4 regions of the Streptomyces sp. NBC_01241 genome follow, and region 1 is predicted to be linked to each of the others. Evidence: riboswitches for the same ligand, from Rfam matches in the RefSeq annotation. Region 1 holds a riboswitch; each other region holds the start of a gene.
The links. A riboswitch is a leader RNA that binds a small molecule or an ion and turns the genes downstream of it on or off. The one in region 1 is predicted to bind cyclic di-AMP.

Region 1 (4,896 bases):
CACCGAGCGCACGACCAACGGGACCCGCACCCTCGACCCGTACTCCAAGCTGCTCGCCGAACGGATCGTCTTCCTCGGCACCCCGGTCGACGACACCGCGGCCAATGACCTGGTCGCCCAGTTCATGTATCTGGAACACGCCGCCCCGGACCGGCCCATCTCCCTCTACATCAACTCCCCCGGCGGCTCGTTCGGGGCCATGTCGGCGATCTACGACACGATGGAGTACCTCACCTGCGAGGTGGAGACCTACTGCCTCGGCCAGGCAGGTTCCTGCGCGTCGGCACTGCTCGCGGCGGGTGCTCCCGGCAGGCGGCACGCGCTGCCCGGGGCGCGGGTCGTCGTACAGCAGCCCGCACTCACCGAGCCGGTGCAGGGCCAGCCGTCCGATCTGGAGATCGAGGCGCAGGAGTTGGAACGGGTCCACGAGATGCTCACCACGCTGTTGGCCCGCCATACCGGCCGCGGCGCCGAGCAGATCGCCGCCGACATCGAGCGCGATCTCATCCTCGACGCCCCCGGCGCCAAGGCATACGGCCTGGTGGACCACGTCATGGAGAACCGGAAGTCGTCGCTCCCGCCGCACGGTGCGCGGTGAACGCCCGGTGCGACCACCGGAGTTGCCACCACCGCCCGCGCTGACACGCGCCGAGGGCGAGTTCATCGACCGCTATCTCGAAGTCCTCGACCAACTGGGCCGGATCAACCCGGCCCGCGGCGACGACACCTACTCCGCGCTGCGGGCCGCACAGGCACTGGCCTCACGGGCGGCCGCGCTGCGGGACGCCCTCACGTTGATGCACGAACGCGGCGAAGCACGGATCCACGCCGCCACCCTGGCCCGGGCGCTACGGGTGCTGGACGGGGAACGGCGGGCCGGACGCGTCACCGTACCTCCCGATCCGACGAGTTGATCAACCGATTTTCCGCCAGGCCGGCCGGGACCAGCCGGGCTCCCCCGCAACCCGCCCCGGCCGGGGGCACCCAACTCCCGTTCGCGACACGCCCGGTGGTCACATCGAAATTCCTAGCTCTTTCGGCGTAGAAAGTCCCTCTCGCGAGATATTTCTCCAGTTGCGCGCTCCCGGCGGGCAATGAGCGGAATCCTTGATTCCACCCCTGGTACGGGACCGGTCCGAATGAACGTCAGCGTTCCCGGAACCGCCGGCTCCACCCGAACGGGTCAGCCGCGAAGAGCCTCACAATTCGTCGTTTATCCTCGAAAATCCGGCAGTCGGTGAGTCAAGATCCGTGGGACGACAAGCCCCCGCCACAGCGACGGGGCGGTCCGGGCGGACGCCGAGTCCTGCCGCCGTCCGGATGTCTGGTCGACAGAAGTGGATCGGCAGGAGTGGAGGACCCGAGCACAACGGGTCGACCGGATCACCGGTCGGCCCTCGGGGTGAAGCCGCCGAGCGCGGCCGGGCAACTTCGCCAGCCCGAACCCGACAGGTCATCCTTCACAGGCGGCTGACGAAGGGTTGCGCATGACTGCGCAGGTTCATGTCCCGTCTCTGCTCGCCCGGGCCGGTACGGCCTCGGTTCTGACTCTGGCCGCCGTCGGCGGCACCATGCTCGCCCCGGGCGCCGCGACGGAGGCCCAGGCGGCGACTCTCTCCATGAAGGCACTCAAGGTCGCCGCGTCCAAGAAGGGATCGCCGTACAGGTGGGGGGCCACCGGCCCCAACCTCTTCGACTGCTCGGGACTGACGGCCTATTCGTTCAAGAAGGCCGGCAAGAGGCTCCCCCGCACGGCCCAGCAGCAGTACAACAAGACCCGCCACATCCCGGCCTCGCACAGGCAACGCGGCGATCTGGTCTTCTTCCACTACGGCCACAGCGTCTACCACGTGGGGATCTACGCCGGTCACGGCAAGATCTGGCACTCGCCGAGGAGCGGTGCGGTGGTCCGGCTGGAGAAGATCTGGACGAAACACGTCTATTACGGCCGGGTCCGCTGACGCGGTCTCAGCGCCGCTGACAAGCCCGGTGCGGCTGAGGACTTCAGCGCAGCAGGGGGCCGGACGCCAGGACCAGTCCCCACGCGGTGAGCGCCGCGCCGCCTCCGCCCTCGACGGCGCGGGCGGCACGCGGGCGGCGCAGCCGCCGCCCCATCCGTCCCGTCCGCCGTCGGCCTGTCCGGGTAACGGGGCGGATCGGGTGGCCGTTCAGTTCTGTACGGGGGTGCTCCATGGGAGCGCGATCCAGACCCTCTTGCCTCCGTCGGCGGTGGGGGTGACGGTCAGCCGGCCTCCGCACTCCTTGGCCAGGGAGCGGATGATCACCATGCCGCGTCCGTTGTCCTGCTGAACGGTGGTGGGCAGCCGCCGGGGCCGACGCGGGTGACTGTCCGTCACTCCCAGCTGCAGCTGTTCCTCCCGTTCCAGTCTCAGGTCCACGGTGAAAGTGGGCGACTGCCCGAAGGTGTGCTGGACGGCGTTGGTCGCGAGCTCCGAGACGACGAGCCGGATGCCGTCGGCGAACTCCGTGTCGGTGGCCAGTCCCCATTCGGTGAGCACCCGGTCCACGTATCTCCGGGCCGCCGCGACCGAGACCGGCTCGCTCGGCAGAGTGACGCTGGCTTCTTGATGGTCTGCCATGGCGAGCCGTCCCTTTCCCACCCGGACCGACTCGCGCTCGGTCCCGGTTGTGCTTCGCGCCAGATTGCCCTTGATGCTGCCCCCTCCGGCGGCGATCCACCGAGATATGCATATATCTGTCGCTCAATGCGGTGAACCCTGCCACGCAAAACCGTATGCGGGCGTCACACTGTCCGCTCGGCAGGAGGAGGAGCGGGGATAGGGAGGAAGGCCGCCGATCCAGCACGGTCCCGGGCTCAACTTCCCCATATTCAACATCAGTTGCTTCCGTTCTCGGTCGGCGAATATGCCGGTCTCACCGGCTGTTCTCGACCATGTGACGAGTAGCCGTTCGGTGACGGACGGCTGGCCGTGCGGGACTCCAAGGACGTGTCCAGGCCCCCACTGCGGTTCTCCGCGGCGGGGGCCTGGACCTCTTTCGTCTCCGGCCTGCACCGGGGTCCGGTCAGCTGACGGGAGCGGTCCGTCGCACGATCGCCACCGCCTCGGCAATCTGTTCCTCGGTCAGATCGGCGCGCCCGGTCAGCCGCAGCCGGGAGACGCCGTCCGGCACCGACGGCGGCCGGAAGCATCCCACCGCGATTCCGGCGGTACGGCAGTCGGCCGCCCAGCGCACCGCCGCGTCTGCCGAGGGCGCCCGTACCGAGACCACGGCGGCATCGGGGCGCACGGCGGTCAGGCCGGCGGCGGTCAGCCGCTCGTACAGCGCGCTGGCGACGTCTCGGACCCGTTCGGCGCGCTCCGGCTCGCGGCCGAGCAGTCGCAGGCTGCCCAGCGCGGCGCCCGCGGCGGCCGGCGCGAGACCCGTGTCGAAGATGAAAGTCCGGGCCGTGTTGACCAGGTGTTCGATGACCCGGGCCGGACCGAGGACCGCTCCGCCCTGGCTGCCCAGGGACTTGGAGAGGGTGAGCGTGGTGACGATTCCGTCGCCGCCCGCGAGACCGGCGGCGGCGAGCGCGCCCCGGCCGCCGTCCCCCAGTACGCCCAGACCGTGCGCGTCGTCGACGAGCAGCGCGGCGCCCTCCGCCCGGCAGGCGTCGGCCAGTTCGGGCAGCGGCGCGGCGTCGCCGTCGACCGAGAAGACCGAGTCGGTGACCACCAGTGCACGGCCGTCGTGCGTCTGCAGGGCCTTGCGTACGGCGTCGGGGTCGGCGTGCGGCACGACGGCGGTCCCGGCCCGGGAGAGCCGGCAACCGTCCACGATCGAGGCGTGGTTGCCCGCGTCGGAAACGATCAGCGAGCCGCGGCCGGTGAGCGCGGTGAGGGCAGCGAGATTGGCCGCATAGCCCGATGACAGGACCAGGGCCGCCTCGAACCCGCAGAATTCGGCCAGCTCGTGTTCGAGTTCGGCGTGCAGAGCGGTGGAGCCGGTGACGAGCCGGGATCCGGTCGCGCCCGCACCCCATCGGCGGGCGGCCTCGGCGGCGGCAGCGGTGACCTCGGGGTGCCGGGTCAGGCCCAGATAGTCGTTGCTCGCGAGGTCCAGGAGTTCTGGTTCGGCGGGCCGGGGGCGGAGCGTACGGACGAGTCCGGCGTCCGCGCGGCGGCGCGCCTCGTCGCCGATCCAGTCGAACGGGGCGAAGGACATGAGCGGTCCCTTTTGTAGGCAGCTCACAGACTCTAACCGGGGGCGCAGCAGGTCATGCTGTGGCAATACCCACACCATCGGCATGCTCCATTGTCCGATTCCTCCTTGGCTGCGGGCCGTGCCGTAGGCCAGGATCAACGTCATGGACCTCCTGAACACGCTGGTGGACAAGGGGCTGCGGCGCGAGCTGCCGACCCGCGAAGAAGCACTCGCCGTACTGGCGACCTCGGACGACGATCTGCTCGACGTGGTGGCCGCGGCCGGAAGGGTGCGCCGTCAGTGGTTCGGGCGGCGCGTGAAACTGAACTATCTGGTCAATCTCAAGTCCGGGCTCTGCCCCGAGGACTGCTCGTACTGCTCGCAGCGGCTCGGATCGAAGGCCGAGATCCTCAAGTACACCTGGCTGAAGCCGGATGAGGCGTCGAAGGCAGCTGCGACCGGGGTGGCGGGTGGCGCCAAGCGGGTGTGTCTGGTGGCGAGCGGCCGCGGACCGACGGACCGTGATGTCGACCGGGTGTCGCAGACCATCGAGACGATCAAGGAACAGAACGAGGGCGTCGAGGTGTGCGCCTGTCTCGGTCTGCTCTCCGGCGGACAGGCCGACCGGCTGCGTTCGGCGGGCGCCGACGCGTACAACCACAACCTCAACACGTCCGAGGGGACGTACGGGGACATCACCACCACCCACACCTACGCGGACCGGGTGGA
Region 2 (4,896 bases), 5.2 Mb from region 1:
CGATGTCACCGCTGAAGAGGTCCAGGCGGTCGCCAAGGCCCAGCTGCGCCCCGACAACCGGGCGGTGCTGGTCTACGAACCGGCCGAATCGGCCGAGCCCGCGGAATCACCGGACACCGATGAGACCGAAGCCGACGATACCGACGCGCACGAAGGAGCGGACAAGTGACCGACGCTGCCGCGACTGGAGTTTCGATGCAGTTCCACCCGCAGCCGGCCCCCGGCGTCGCCCGCCCGTGGGCCTTCCCCGCACCGGAGCGCGGCGCCCTGCCCAATGGCCTCACGGTGCTGCGCTGCCAACGTCCCGGCCAGCAGGTCGTGGCGGTCGAGATCGTCCTGGACGCCCCGTTGGACGCCGAGCCCGAGGGCCTCGACGGCGTGGCCACGATCATGGCGCGGGCGCTCTCCGAGGGCACCGACAAGCACACGGCCGAGGAGTTCGCCGCCGAGCTGGAGCGCTGCGGCGCCACCCTCGACGCGCACGCCGACCACCCCGGCATCCGGGTCTCCCTGGAGGTCCCGGCCTCCCGACTGGCCAAGGCGCTCGCGCTGGTCGCCGAGGCGCTGCGGGCGCCCGCCTTCGCCGACAGCGAGGTCGAGCGGCTGGTACGCAACCGGCTCGACGAGATCCCGCACGAGCAGGCCAACCCGGCCCGCCGCGCCGCCAAGCAGCTCTCCAAGGAGCTCTTCCCGGCCACGGCGCGCATGTCGCGCCCACGCCAGGGCACCGAGGAGACGGTGGAGCGGATCGACTCGTCGGCCGTGCGTGCCTTCTTCGACGCCCACGTCAGGCCGTCCACGGCAACCGCCGTGGTCGTCGGTGACCTCACCGGCATCGACCTGGACGCCCTGCTCGCCGACACCCTCGGCGACTGGGCGGGCGACACCGCCGAGCCCCGCCCCGCCCCGCCGATCACCGCGGACGACAGCGGTCGGGTGGTGATCGTCGACCGTCCGGGCGCGGTGCAGACGCAGCTGCTGATCGGCCGGATCGGCCCCGACCGGCACGACAGCGTATGGCCGGCTCAGGTGCTCGGCACGTACTGCCTGGGCGGCACGCTCACGTCCCGGCTGGACCGGGTGCTGCGCGAGGAGAAGGGCTACACGTACGGCGTGCGGGCCTTCGCCCAGGTGCTGCGCTCGTCGGCCCCGGATTCCGCCTCGGGGGCGACGGGTGCCGCGATGCTCGCCATCAGCGGATCCGTCGACACGGAGTCCACCGGACCGGCCCTGAAGGACCTGTGGACGGTCCTGCGGGCCCTGGCCGCTGAGGGGCTGACCGACGAGGAGCGCGAGACGGCCGTGCAGAACCTCGTCGGTGTCGCACCGCTGAAGTTCGAGATGGCGGCCTCCGTCGCCGGCACCCTCGCAGACCAGGTCGAGCAGCACCTCCCGGACGACTACCAGGCACACCTGTACGCCCGGCTCGCGGAGACCGGCACGGTCGAGGCGACCGCGGCGGTGGTCAACGCCTTCCCGGGCGACCGGCTGGTCACGGTCCTCGTCGGTGACGCGGCGCAGATCGAGGAACCGGTCCGGGCGCTGGACATCGGAGAGGTGTCGGTGGTCACCGGCTGACGGGCGTACCTGTCGCGGGCGCGGGAGGCGGCCTGACGGGATGGCCGGCCCGTCAGGCCGCGACAGTTCGCTTGTGACGGGTCACCTGTGACGGCCCACCGGTCGCCCGGTCCACCAACCCGTCGCATGTCTGCATACCGGGACAAGAGGAATACCCCTGTGAGTGAGATCTCGCCGGGGTATTCCTTTTTGTCCGTTCTGGTGGAGAGGTTGCCTGTCTGCCCTGTGGGATGCGCTACAAAACAGCCTGTCCGTTTGGTGAATGAAAGTGACCCCGCTTAGCGTCGGCCGGGCTGTCCGTCACTCGTATGCCGCATCCGCGACGTACCGGACAGTCATCGCCGAGTCCCCGTCAGGCGCGAGCCTGGGGAGCCGGGGACCCACGAAGTCCCTGGGGTGAATCGGATGCCTGAGCCTCACCGAGGCCGAGTAGTCCGTAGGAGACCTTCCTGCTCCGAACCCGTCAGCTAACCCGGTAGGCGAGAAGGAAGGAAAGGACCAGCCACTTCATGGCGTTCACCCGTGCCACCGGGAAGCATCGTGCCCCGAGTCGACTGACGCGCAGGAGCGCGAAGATCGCCGGCGTCGCGGCCCTGGCCACCACCGGCGTCATCGGCGGCGCGGCCTCTCCGGCCCTCGCAGCGGACACCGGGGTCACCTCCGTCGGCGAGACCGGCCTGAACCAGGTCATCGGCATCGACAGCGCCCTCGCCGACCAGATAGAGGCCCAGGCCGCCGCACAGCAGCACCAGGCCGATGCCGCGGCGAAGGAGAAGGCGGAGGCCGAGGCCGAAGCGAAGCGCGCGGCCGAGGCGCGGGCGGAGAAGGCGCGTGCCGCCCGGTCCGCCGAGCGCACCCGCCTGGGCGCCTTCCGGCTCCCGGTCGCAGGTTCGTACGTCACCACCGGCTACAAGTCCAGTGGCTCGCTCTGGTCGTCCGGCAGCCACTCGGGCATCGACTTCCACGCCGCGTCCGGCAGTTCTGTCGTCGCCGTCGGTGCCGGTACGGTCGTCGAGGCCGGCTGGGGCGGCGCGTACGGCAACAACATCGTGCTCCGGATGACGGACGGCACGTACACGCAGTACGGCCACCTCTCCTCGATCGGCGTCTCCGTCGGCCAGAGCGTCGGCGCGGGCGAGCGGATCGGGCTCTCCGGCTCGACCGGCAACTCCACGGGCCCGCACCTCCACTTCGAGGCCCGGACGACGCCGTCGTACGGCTCCGACATGAACCCCGTCGCCTACCTGCGCGCCCACGGCGTCAACGTCTGACCGAAGCCGCCCGTCCCACCTGCAGCACCTCTTCGAAGGCCCCGGCACACACCGGGGCCTTCGCTGTGCCCGGCCTTCCCTGTGCCCGGCCTTCGCCGTGCCTGGCCTCTGTGTCTGCCCGTGGTGCCCGCCTGCAGTACATGCCCGCCGAGTCGCTCCGTGGCCAAAAGATATTCATGAATTTCCACCCGGCATCGGAAATTCGACCGCACTGCAATAGGGTCGCAGAACAGGCGTCGGCCGGCCGCGTTTCGCGGGGATTAAGGCGGAGGTTCGGACATGCGCATTCCCGCGCATGCGGTATGCACGGCAATCCGTGACGACATCGTCTCCGGTGTCTTCGAACGCGGCAGCCGGCTCACAGAGGAGTCGTTGGCGCGTCGATACGGGGTCTCCCGCGTCCCGGTACGGGAAGCGCTGCGCACCCTGGAGTCCGAGGGCTTCGTGGTCACCCGGCGGCACGCGGGCGCGTGCGTGGCCGAGCCGACCCGACAGGAGGCCGCCGACCTGCTGGAGGTCCGGATGCTGCTGGAGCCGCTGGCCGCCGCGCGCGCCGCGCAGCGCCGCACCGAGGCGCATCTGAAGGTGCTGCGCGGTCTGGTCCGGCTCGGCCAGGAGCGGGCCAGGCGGGGCGAGGGGGAGGATCTGCGCCCGCTGGGCGGCTGGTTCCACGAGACGTTGGTGCAGGCCTCCGGCAGTCCCGGCCTGATCGCGCTGCTCACCCAGCTCCGGCACAAGATCGCCTGGATGTACGCGGTCGAGCAGCCGGCCTGCCCGGCGGATTCCTGGGCCGAGCACGGAGCCGTCGTGGACGCGGTGGCGCGCGGTGACGCGGAACGGGCCAGGGCGCTGACCGCCCAGCACGCCGAACGGGCCGCGGCCGCGCACCGGCTGCGCCGCGTCGACCGGCCGGACCGCCGGCCCACGGTCCCACGCACCGGCCGGACCGCCGGCTCCCGGCCTCACGCACCGGCCGGGTGAGGGCTTCGCAACATCCCGTAAACACCACGGGCATCCGGCATTAATAATTACGCCGTATACAAAGAGTTGTCATTCCGTGCGGCTTCCTTCGGGCTGTCCGAATTATCTTCGCTCTTCATTTTTCACGAAGTTTCGCCCGAGAAAGCGAAAGAGCCGCGGACCCGGTCAAGGGGTCGCGGCTCTTTCGTAGAAAACGGGTCAGACGGTCTCCGGCAGCTCATCGAGCCCCTCGGCGACCAGCTTCGCCAGACGGTCCAGGGCGGCTTCCGAATCGTCGGCCTCGGATGCGAGCACGATCTCCTCGCCGCCGTGCGCGCCGAGACCGAGCACCGCGAGCATCGAGGCGGCGTTCACCGGGTTGCCATCCGCCTTGGCGATCGTCACGGGGACGCCGGAGGCCGTGGCGGCACGGACGAAGATGGAAGCGGGGCGGGCGTGCAGGCCCTCGGCCCATCCGACGTTGACGCGGCGCTCAGCCATGGTTCTGCCCTTCAGAATTCAACAGTTGTCTAGACCAGTCTCTCACGCAGTGCGCGATGCTCCAGGCCGACCCGCGGCAGGCCCGCAGCCCGTGCTTTACCGCCGTTCGGCCCCCTCAGACTGCCCCGGCCCCGGGACCTACGCGACCGCTGACGGAGCCGTAGTCTTTGCCCATGCAGCCCTCGTCGCAGCAGAGTCCGCAGCACGCGTATCCCGACCACTGGGAAGCGGACGTGGTCCTCCGCGACGGCGGAACCGCGCGGATCCGGCCCATCACCACGGACGACGCCGAACGGCTGGTCAGCTTTTACGAGCAGGTCTCCGACGAGTCGAAGTACTACCGCTTCTTCGCTCCGTACCCCCGTCTGTCCGACCGGGACGTGCACCGCTTCACCCATCACGACTACGTCGACCGGGTGGGGCTCGCGGTCACGGTCGGCGGCGAGTTCATCGCGACCGTCCGCTACGACCGGATCGACGAGCGGGGCAGGCCCGCCTCCGCGCCCGCCGACGAGGCCGAGGTCGCCTTCCTCGTCCAGGACGCGCACCAGGGCCGGGGGGTGGCCTCGACGCTCCTCGAACACAT
Region 3 (4,896 bases), 7.1 Mb from region 1:
GGGTGATGCCGACCGATTCCAGGAAAGGCAGGTCGTGACCGGCGATCAGCAGCGCACCCTCGTACGACCGGAGTGCGCTGATCAGCTGACGCACACCGGCGATGTCGAGGTTGTTGGTCGGCTCGTCCAGCATCAGCAACTGCGGGGCCGGTGCGGCGAGCATCGTCGCGGCGAGCGCGGCACGGAAGCGCTCTCCGCCCGAGAGGGTGCCCGCCGGCTGTTCCGCGCGCTTCCCCTGGAACAGGAAGCGCGCGAGCTGGGAGCGGATGTGGTTGTCGGTGACCCCGGGAGCCATGCGGTTCACGTTCGCCGCGACGCTCAGCTCCTCGTCCAGCACATCGAGCCGCTGGGGAAGGAACCGCAGCGGTACGAACGTCCTGGCCTCGCCGGACAGCGGAGCGAGCTCGCCCGTGAGGGTGCGCAGCAGCGTGGTCTTGCCGGCGCCGTTGCGCCCGACGAGGGCGATGCGTTCGGGCCCGTGCACATGGAGGCTGCCCCGGCGCAGCCTGCCGAACCGGGGCTGCAGTTCGTGCAGGCTCAGCACGGTGCGGCCGGTGGGAACGGCGGTGTGGGGAAGGCTCACGCGGATCTCGGCATCGTTGCGTACCGCGTCCGCGGCTTCCTCGCGGCGTTCGCGCGCCTCGCTGAGCCGCTCCTCGTGCACGCCGCGAAGCCTGCCCCCGGACTCCTGCGCGGACCGCTTCCGGCGGCCGGCGAGGATCTTCGGGAGGCCCCCGTCGGCCTCCGCCTTCCTGCCTTGGCGCTGACGGCGGGCCAGCTTCACCTGGGTCTCCTCCAGTTCGCGTTTCTGCCGGCGCACGTCGGCCTCCGCGGCCCTCAACATCCGTCCGGCGGCCTCCTGTTCGGTGGCCAGGGCCTCCTGGTAGGCCGACCAGCCACCGCCGTACCAGCTCACGGATCCGGCGTGCAGTTCGGCGATGCGGTCCACGCGTTCGAGCAGTTCGAGGTCGTGGCTGACCACGACCAGTACTCCGGAGCGCCAGTTGTCGACGGCGTCGTAGAGCCTGCGGCGCGCGAACACATCGAGGTTGTTGGTCGGTTCGTCCATCAGGAGGACGTCGGGGCGTTCCAGCAGCAGGGCGGCCAGCCGCAGCAGGACGGTCTCCCCGCCGGACATCTGGCCCACGGTGCGGTCCAGCTCCAGGTATCCGAGCCCGAGCGACCCCAGTGTCGCGAGGGCCTGTTCCTCCACGTCCCAGTCGTCGCCGATCGTCTCGAAGTGCTTCTCGTCCACATCTCCGGCCTCGATGGCGCGCAGCGCGTCGCGCCGCTCGGCGATGCCCAGGGCCTCGTCCACCCGCAGCGTCGTGTCGAGGGTGATGTTCTGAGGAAGGTGGGCGAGGCTGCCGCCGACGGTCACCGAGCCCTGGGAGGGGCGCAGCAGGCTGGCCAGCAGGCGCAGCAGTGTGGACTTGCCCGCGCCGTTGTTGCCGACGAGGCCTGTGCGGCCCCGGCCGATGCTGAGCGAGAGCCCGTCGAAGACGGTCGTGCCGTCCGGCCACTGGAAGGACAGGGCGGAGCAGGTGAGGGAGGCACTGGGGGTGGTGGGTGTCGCCATGGTGATCCTCGCAGTCGTGAGCGCGGTGAAGGGGGCTTCGTATGCGAGCACCACGCAGCGACCGAACAGGAACAGGTGCGGCGGTCCGAAAGATCGAGGGACGGCTCATGCACCGAGGTCGCATCCACGCGGGGTCACGGGCAGGACAACACACTGCTACTGCGTGACGGGCGTACGACCGGAGTCGTACGGCGCGATGATCGCGAACCTCAGATGCGCAACGTCCACCTCTATCGGAGACAACAGGACAGCTCGAAACCTTAGCGATCAGGCGGGCGGAAGGCAACGCCTCGATGCCGTGCGGGGGAGTGGCGCGAGCGATCGGAGGCCGGTCCTGCCGGGTGTGGCGGGCCCGACGGTGGTGCACCGGAGCGAGAACAGGCGAAGAGTCAGTCAAATGTCCTATATGTGCGCTTTCGTTAGACATGGGCTCTTGGGCAACAAAGGGGCATTTGGGGGGAGTTGCGATCTCTCGACGCTGCCCGGTATGCCCGTTTCTGAAGCTGCGTGGTGTGAGTCACTTTCAGGCCTCGCGATGTCGTGGCGCGTCACCCGGTTCCCTTCTGTGCAAGGAAATTTGGCATGGCGATGTGAGGTGGCTTACTTCCCCTTCCGTGATTCGATCTTGCAAATGAATTGTGATCAAAAAATAGGGGCTTGTTCCCTTCGGCATTTCTCGCCTACGGTCACCGTCAATCCGGACGGAACGCCGAATCCTGCCGCCGTCCGAGAATCCGACCAACCCACTCACGTACGGCAGGAGCGGGGGACCCAGGTAAGCCGCCGAACCGGTATCCGGTATGGCTCGGGGTGAAGTCGCAATTGCATGCGGCCAGGCATCTCCAGCCTGAACCCGACAGCTCACCTCGTAGGCGACGGAGAGGAATTCGCCATGCCCACAACGGGTGAGTATCGTCGTCGCAAGCCCACTTCGCGGACCCGCGGTTTCATTGCCGCGACCACGGGCGGAGCCGCCCTCGTGCTGCCGCTGGTCTGCGCCGGATTCGCTTCGGCCGCGCCGGCCCAGGCTGCCACCGCAAAGGCCACGGCACCGGCCGCCGTCGCCAAGGAAATCTCCGCCCAGAAGGCCGCGCCCACCATCTATTCCGTGATCGCGGGTGACACCCTTTCCAAGATCGCGAAGGGGCATTCCGTAAGCGGTGGCTGGCAGAAGCTGTACGCGGACAATCGAGAGACCATCGGTGCCGACCCCACGCTGATTCACCCGGGCATGAAACTGACCATCGGCGCCAAGGCTGTGGCCGGCACGTCCACCGGCGTATCGGCCGTGAACACCGTCGCGGTGTCGACCACTGCCGCCGCCCCCGCCAAGTACACCAATGACCTGGACGGCTGGATCAAGGAGTCGCTGGCCGTCATGGCCCAGCACGGCATACCCGGCAGCTACGACGGCATCCACCGCAACATCATGCGCGAGTCCTCCGGTAACCCCCGGGCCATCAACAACTGGGACTCGAACGCCGCCAAGGGAACGCCGTCCAAGGGGCTCCTGCAGATCATCGACCCGACGTTCCGCGCCTACCACGTGCCCGGCACGTCGATGGACAGCTACGACCCGGTCGCCAACATCACCGCAGCGTGCAATTACGCGGCCGACAGGTACGGCTCGATCGACAACGTGTTCGGCGCCTACTGACGCACAAGAGCTCCTGGCGGCGGTTCAGGGCCGACGGGTTCACGGGTTCACGGAGGGCCGAGCAGGCCTCTCGTGAAGGACCGTACCCGCCGGTCAGGGACCGCCGTTCGGTCGCTTCCTGGGGGCAGGGGTACCTACTCCGGCCTGCTGGGCGGTGGCCTGGGAACCTTGGCCGCCGCTCCTTCACGAACGGACTTCACCACCGCGTCGTGGAGACGACGGCTGTCGTCCTCGGAGCAGCACGGCACGGGGCTGCCCGACATGGTGAACCAGTCGATCGCACCCGTGTACTGCACTGTCACCTGAGCCATGTCATCGGCCCAGGTCGTGTGAACCGTCAGGTCCCCGGACAGGACGCCGACCTCGTCCGTCAGCACGCCACCATGCCCGGAGAACACACCGCGAGTCGTCCATGACGCCCAAGCCATGAATCCAGGCTGGCACCAAGTCCATGGATGCGCACCCCCAGTCGGAGCGCGGGCGCTCACGGCCCGGTCGACGCGCGCCCTCCGCCGTCCGCCGTCGGCCGTTCTCCGCTCTCTGCCGTCCGTCCTCCGCGGTGCTCCGGGACGCTCCCGCCTCTCCGGATCCTGAAACGGGCAAAATTTTCCATCGGATTCCGCTGCGGTTCCCGCACCCGTCGATCTCCAGCAGAGTGACGCACTTTCAACGACAAACCGTTGTATCGGCTCGCCGAAACAACGAATTCCGTAGGTGAACAGCTCTTGACCTGCGAAACTCGTCAGGATTGCATGTCGCGCTGGGAGCGAAGAAAACGTTCACTACGTCCTCGTCTGGAGGCGATACCGCTCCCGTGCTCAGTCACCGCACCTGTTGATCGGAATCGCACGATGACCGAAACGCTCAGCGCTCCCCAGGCGCTGGCCCCCGCGACCGGCCCCACCCCACAGAAGCTCAAGCGTTCCATCGGCGTCGTGGGCGGAACACTCCTCACGCTCTCCTGCGTGACGCCCGCTTCGACACTCTTCGTGGTCGTACCGGACCTGTTCTCCAGCCTCGGCACGTACACCGCCCTGACCATCGGCATCGGTTCGCTGCTCTGTATCGCGGTCGCCTTCTGTTACTCGGAACTGGGCACCCTCATCCCGAGTGCGGGCGGTGAGTACGCCATGGTGTCGACCATGGCGGGACGGCTGGCCGGGTGGCTCGTCTTCGTGCTCTCCCTGCTGGTCGTGATGATCGTGCCCCCGGTCATCGCCATGGGCACGGCCGACTACCTCGCTCCCGTGGTGCAGATACCGACCCCACTCGCGGGCGCCGGAGTCATGGCGCTCGCCACCCTCGCAGGCCTCCTGGACCTGCGCGCCAACGCGTGGATCACCGGAATCTTCCTCGTCCTGGAAGTGATCGCGGCCGGCGTCGTCGCCGTTCTCGGCTTCGCGCACTCCGAGCGCGGAGCCTCCGCGCTGGTGCACGGTTCGGTCGCCTCGTCGAGCGGGACGAGCTCCACGGTCACCGCGATGATGGTGGTCTCCGGGCTGGCGATCGCGCTCTTCATCACCCAGGGCTTCTCCACAGCCGTCTACCTCTCGGAGGAGCTGGAGAATCCCCGGCGCAACGTGGCCCGTACCGTCCTCGCCACCCTCGCCATCTCCACGGCGGTCATCCTCGTCCCGGTCATCGCCATCACGTTCGGTGC
Region 4 (4,896 bases), 3.3 Mb from region 1:
GTGGTCATGAGCCCGCCGCGCATGCCGTACAGTTGTGTTTACCGACGCGGGGTGGAGCAGCTCGGTAGCTCGCTGGGCTCATAACCCAGAGGTCGCAGGTTCAAATCCTGTCCCCGCTACTGAAAAACCAGGCCCGGCACGCATGCAGCGTGCCGGGCCTGGTTCGTTCCCGCCATGGACTCCCGAAGGGGCAGGTCCGGGCGGTGTGCGAGCTGTGCCACGTACGTACCCCCATCGGCCGACGAGGAGTCGCCGCGCGACTCCGCTCCGGCGAGCCTGGGGTGGGGCGCGGTACCGTCCGCAGCCGTGCGCGTACCGGGCAGGAGACCACAGGTGTGGAAGCGGCTGAAGGGGCGCGGCAGACATGCCGAGGGCGGCACCCGTACCCGGCGGTTCGTCCGTGCGATGCCCGCCGTGATGATTCTCGGCGGGCTGGTGTTCGACTTCCTCACCCCGCCGACCTTCACCGCCATTCCGCTGTTCGTGGCGGCGCCGCTGATCGCCGCGCCGTTCTTCTCGCTGTCCAGGACCATCTGCACCGGCGTCGCCTCGATGCTGGCCGTTGTCGTGCTGCGGCTGTACAGCAACACGCTGCCGGACATCGTGCCGCTGATCGAGCTGCTCACTCTGGCCACCGTCTCGGTCCTCGCGGTCGTGATCAACGGGGTCGTGCGGCGCAGCAGTGAGCAGCTGGCGTCCGCGCGGGTCATCGCGGAGACCGCCATGCGGGCGGTGCTGCCGAAGCCGTCCGACCGGATCGGCGGGCTGCACGTGGCGGCGCGGTACGAGGCGGCGCAGGCGGACGAGTTCGTCGGCGGTGACCTGTTCGCCGTGACGGACTCCCCGTACGGGGTGCGGTTGGTGGTCGGGGACGTACGGGGGAAGGGGCTCGACGCCGTGGAGTCGGTGGCGGTGATCATCGGGGCGTTCCGGGAGGCGGCCGAGCAGGAGCGTTCGCTGGAGGGCGTGGCGCAGCGGCTGGAGCGGGCGCTGGCGCGGGAGGGGACGCGGCGGGGCGGGCTCGACGCGGTCGAGGGCTTCATCACCGCCGTGCTGGCCGAGATCCCGGCCGGGCTGTCCCGGGTGCGGGTCGTCAACCGCGGCCACCCCGAACCGATCCTGCTGCACCCCGACGGGGCGCTGGATGTGCTGGGGCCGACGGTGCCCGCGCTGCCGCTCGGGATGGACCTGGGAGCGTGGCCCGACAGGTCGGACGAGTGGGACCTGCCGGCGGGGGCGACCCTGCTCCTGTACACGGACGGCCTCTCCGAGGCGCGGAACACTGACGGGGTCTTCTACGACCCGGCGGCCCGGCTGCGCGGGCGGATCTTCCCGGGGCCCGAGGAGCTGCTGTCCGCACTGACCGATGACGTACGGCTGCACACGGGGGGTGAGACGACCGACGACATGGCGCTGCTCGCGGTCGTACGTCCCGCGGAGGGGCAGCCGGACCGGCGCAGGACCGTGAAGATCGTCGGTCGCGAAGGGGTGTGACGGGTGGGGCGGGGGCTTCGTGCGAGCCGGGTCGACCTTGGGTGCGGGATACCACCGTACGTAACCGAAGCGCGTCGCTCCGCATAACATTTGACGCAACGTCAGAAATCTGGTGGCCGCTGAGGGTCGATCAACTCATCCCATTCCGCCCGGTTGTGCACCGTAAAGTCCAGGCCAAAGACGTGAACGATCAGTGGGAACAGCTTGGAATCAGGCCCCGGTGTCTATTAACGTTCGATAACGCAGCGCGGTCGTCCCAGCCGTCGTCAGTGGCGGCACCGCGCGCGAGCGCCGAATTCCGCAAGGGAACCGGGGAACCACCTACATGGGGTGAATCGGACACCTGTGTCTCGTGAGAGGCAGAGGAGCCCGTAGGAGACCTTCCTGCTCCGAACCCGTCAGCTAACCCGGTAGGCGAGAAGGAAGGAAAGGAGTGCGCCCCCGTGGCGTCCAACAAGCCTGCCCCCGAGGCTCCCTCTCGGTTCAACCCCGACTTCGGTTCCGACTTCGGCACCGAGTTCGGATCCGGTTCCCACTCCGGCTTCGCTTCCGACTCCCCCTTCGCTTCCGACTCCGGCTTCGGCCCCGACTACGGGACCGCCTCCGACTACGGGACCGGTGGGACGGGAGCGGCGTACGGCACCGAGCCGGGCGGTGACTTCGCCGGTGACTTCGGTGGCGAATTCCGCGTCAACGGCGACGGTGAGCCCGAACGCAGCTGGGACGAGTGGAACCCCACCGAGGAGTCCGTCCGCCCCGTACGCGGCAGGCACCGCGTCGCCAAGCAGCGCAACGGACTTGCCCGTAGCTCCACGGTGCTCGGGGTCGGTGTCATCGCGGCGGTCGGTGCAGGGGGCATGGCCACCGCGCAGAGCAAGCCGCCGGTCTCCATCTCCCTTCCCGATTCCATCGCGGACAAGCTTCCCGACGCCAAGTCCCTTCCCGGCGTGGGTGCTCTGTTCTCCGCGGAGCCCGAAGCCGACAACACCGCTGTCGCCGCCGCTGCCGCACCGCTGACCACCGCCGGCCTCACCACCACCGAGGCCGAGCAGGGCACGGCGGACGCGGGCGAGGCGCTCCGCGCGCGCATCCTCCAGCAGGCGGAGCAGCAGCAGGACGCCGCCGACGCCGAGGCCAAGGCCGCACAGGAGAAGGAGGCCGCGGAGAAGGCCGCCGCCGAGGCCAAGAAGCAGCAGGACGCGGCCGAGGCCAAGGCCGCCGCCGAGAAGAAGAAGGCGGAGGAGGAAGCCAAGGCGAAGGCCGAGGCCCTGCGGCTCGCCAAGCTCGCCGCCAGCTACGCCATCCCGACCTCCTCGTACACGATCACCTCGACCTTCGGCCAGGCCGGCTCGATGTGGTCCTCCGGCTACCACACCGGCCTCGACTTCGCGGCGCCGACGGGTACGCCGATCAAGGCCATACACGGCGGCACCATCAAGTCGGCCGGCTGGTCCGGTTCGTACGGCTACCGCACGGTGCTGGAGCTCGACGACGGTACGGAGCTGTGGTTCTGCCACCAGTCCTCGATCGGCGTGAGCGTCGGCCAGCAGGTCACCACCGGTGAGACCATCGGCCGGGTCGGCGCGACCGGCAACGTGACGGGCCCGCACCTCCACCTGGAGGTCCACACCCCCTCCGGTACGGGCATCGACCCGATGGCCTGGCTGCGCGACAAGGGCCTCACCCCCTGATCCGCAGGCCGCCCTCCCGGTTCTTCCGGGCCGTGTGACCGGAGCGCTCCGCTGCTCCGAGCGATCCCGTGATCCGGTGGACCCGCCGCTGAACTCCGGCAGCCCTGACGCTCCCCCCCGACGTCAGGGCTGCCGGTCCGTCGGAATAGCGGGCGTGCCGGAATCCGTTGATCCATTTATGACTTCTCTTCGTAAGCTGGGCCCTTCCGACCTCCAGGTCTTCCCGCTCGCCCTCGGCGGCAACGTCTTCGGCTGGACCGCCGACGAGGCGCAGTCGTTCGCCGTGCTGGACGCTTACGCCGCGGCGGGCGGCAATTTCATCGACACCGCCGACGCCTACTCCGCCTGGGTCCCGGGCAACGAGGGCGGCGAGTCGGAGACCGTCATCGGAAAGTGGCTCGCGGCCCGCTCCAACCGTTCCGACATCGTCGTCGCGACCAAGGTCGGCGCGCACCCCTCGTACAAGGGGCTCTCCGCCACGAACATCAAGGCCGCGGCCGAGGAGTCGCTGCGCCGGCTCGGCACCGACCACATCGATCTGTACTACACACACTTCGATGACGAGACCGTCCCGGTCGAGGAGATCATCACCGCCCTCGACGAACTCGTGAAGGAAGGCAAGGTCCGGGAGATCGCCGCCTCCAACATCGGCCCCGAGCGGCTCCAGGCGTCCCTGGACTTCTCGGAGCGCGAGGGGCTGGCCCGGTACGTCGCCCTTCAGCCGCACTACAACCTGGTCTCGCGGGACACCTACGAGGGTGAGCTCCAGGACACGGCCGCCCGGGCCGGGCTCGCCGCCGTCCCGTACTTCGCCCTGGCCTCCGGCTTCCTCACCGGCAAGTACCGTCCGGGGGCTTCGGTGGAGAGCGCCCGCGCCGAGAAGGCCGGTGAGTACCTGGCGTCGGAGCGGGGGCAGAAGGTCCTGGCCGCACTCGACAAGGTAGCCAAGGAGCGCGACGCCGAGGTCGCGACCGTCGCCCTGGCCTGGCTCGCGTCCCGGCCGACGGTCGCCGCGCCGATCGCCTCGGCCCGTACGGTCGAGCAGTTGCCCGCGCTGCTGGCCGTCGCCGACCTCCGGCTGACCGAGCAGGAACTGGCGGAGCTCACCGAGGCATCCGCCTGACGGGCGCGGTGCGCCGGAGCCCCGGTGGCCCGGTGCTGAACCGGCCCGTCCGTACCGGCTACCGCGGCGGTAGCCGGTACGGATTGTGGCCCCTGTCGTAGGACTGGTACAGCGGTGGAGCCCCCGGGACCGGGGACATGTACGGGGGACGCAGGCGGCCTGTCGCCTGCGCGGCGTACGTCAGGGCGGGGGCGGCCACGTCCCTGCGTTGCCAGAGGTGGTGCAGCAGCTCCAGCTCCCGTTCGGCGAAGTCCGGGCCCGCTGCCCCGCGGCGGGCCTGCCGGCGCAGCGAGGCCAGTGAGGTCGCGAACGATTCGTACTCGGCGACGGTGCGGGCGGCAGCCCTGCCATGGGCCTTGGCCTGTGCTGTGGCATGGGCCCTGACCTGCGCCGCCGGCCCGCGCCCCGGGGTACGCGCCGACGTGTATCCGGGCGCGTATGCGGGAGCGTATCCCGGTCCGGGGCCCGGCCCTGGCGCGTATCCGGGGTCGTACGGCGGCCTGTACCCAGGCCCGTATCCGGGGTCGTACGGCGGCCCATGCCCCGGGGCGTACGGCGGTGGCCAGGATGCCGGTCCGTACGGGCTGT

Region 2: linked by a shared signal. The riboswitch ahead of OG306_RS29075 (M23 family metallopeptidase) and the one ahead of OG306_RS05135 (C40 family peptidase) in region 1 are both predicted to bind cyclic di-AMP.
Region 3: linked by a shared signal. The riboswitch ahead of OG306_RS37860 (transglycosylase SLT domain-containing protein) and the one ahead of OG306_RS05135 (C40 family peptidase) in region 1 are both predicted to bind cyclic di-AMP.
Region 4: linked by a shared signal. The riboswitch ahead of OG306_RS20335 (M23 family metallopeptidase) and the one ahead of OG306_RS05135 (C40 family peptidase) in region 1 are both predicted to bind cyclic di-AMP.

Annotation. Positions count from the first base shown of each region.
Region 1 is NZ_CP108494.1:1,240,778-1,245,673, forward strand. It holds gene OG306_RS05125 (ATP-dependent Clp protease proteolytic subunit) at 1-598, shown strand, start outside; gene OG306_RS05130 (hypothetical protein) at 606-914, shown strand; cyclic di-AMP (ydaO/yuaA leader) riboswitch at 1,320-1,484, shown strand; gene OG306_RS05135 (C40 family peptidase) at 1,488-1,961, shown strand; partial or broken gene OG306_RS05140 (LysE family translocator) at 2,005-2,118, opposite strand; gene OG306_RS05145 (ATP-binding protein) at 2,169-2,600, opposite strand; gene OG306_RS05150 (DUF397 domain-containing protein) at 2,952-3,053, shown strand; gene OG306_RS05155 (8-amino-7-oxononanoate synthase) at 3,046-4,188, opposite strand; gene bioB (biotin synthase BioB) at 4,331-4,896, shown strand, end outside.
Region 2 is NZ_CP108494.1:6,464,357-6,469,252, forward strand. It holds gene OG306_RS29065 (M16 family metallopeptidase) at 1-169, shown strand, start outside; gene OG306_RS29070 (M16 family metallopeptidase) at 196-1,578, shown strand; cyclic di-AMP (ydaO/yuaA leader) riboswitch at 1,908-2,075, shown strand; gene OG306_RS29075 (M23 family metallopeptidase) at 2,088-2,849, shown strand; gene OG306_RS29080 (GntR family transcriptional regulator) at 3,129-3,830, shown strand; gene OG306_RS29085 (HPr family phosphocarrier protein) at 4,029-4,310, opposite strand; gene OG306_RS29090 (GNAT family N-acetyltransferase) at 4,484-4,896, shown strand, end outside.
Region 3 is NZ_CP108494.1:8,357,755-8,362,650, forward strand. It holds gene OG306_RS37855 (ATP-binding cassette domain-containing protein) at 1-1,579, opposite strand, end outside; cyclic di-AMP (ydaO/yuaA leader) riboswitch at 2,305-2,469, shown strand; gene OG306_RS37860 (transglycosylase SLT domain-containing protein) at 2,472-3,236, shown strand; gene OG306_RS37865 (hypothetical protein) at 3,371-3,664, opposite strand; gene OG306_RS37870 (APC family permease) at 4,088-4,896, shown strand, end outside.
Region 4 is NZ_CP108494.1:4,550,447-4,555,342, forward strand. It holds tRNA gene OG306_RS20325 (tRNA-Met) at 46-119, shown strand; gene OG306_RS20330 (PP2C family protein-serine/threonine phosphatase) at 334-1,494, shown strand; cyclic di-AMP (ydaO/yuaA leader) riboswitch at 1,774-1,926, shown strand; gene OG306_RS20335 (M23 family metallopeptidase) at 1,938-3,185, shown strand; gene OG306_RS20340 (aldo/keto reductase) at 3,364-4,308, shown strand; gene OG306_RS20345 (PrsW family intramembrane metalloprotease) at 4,367-4,896, opposite strand, start outside.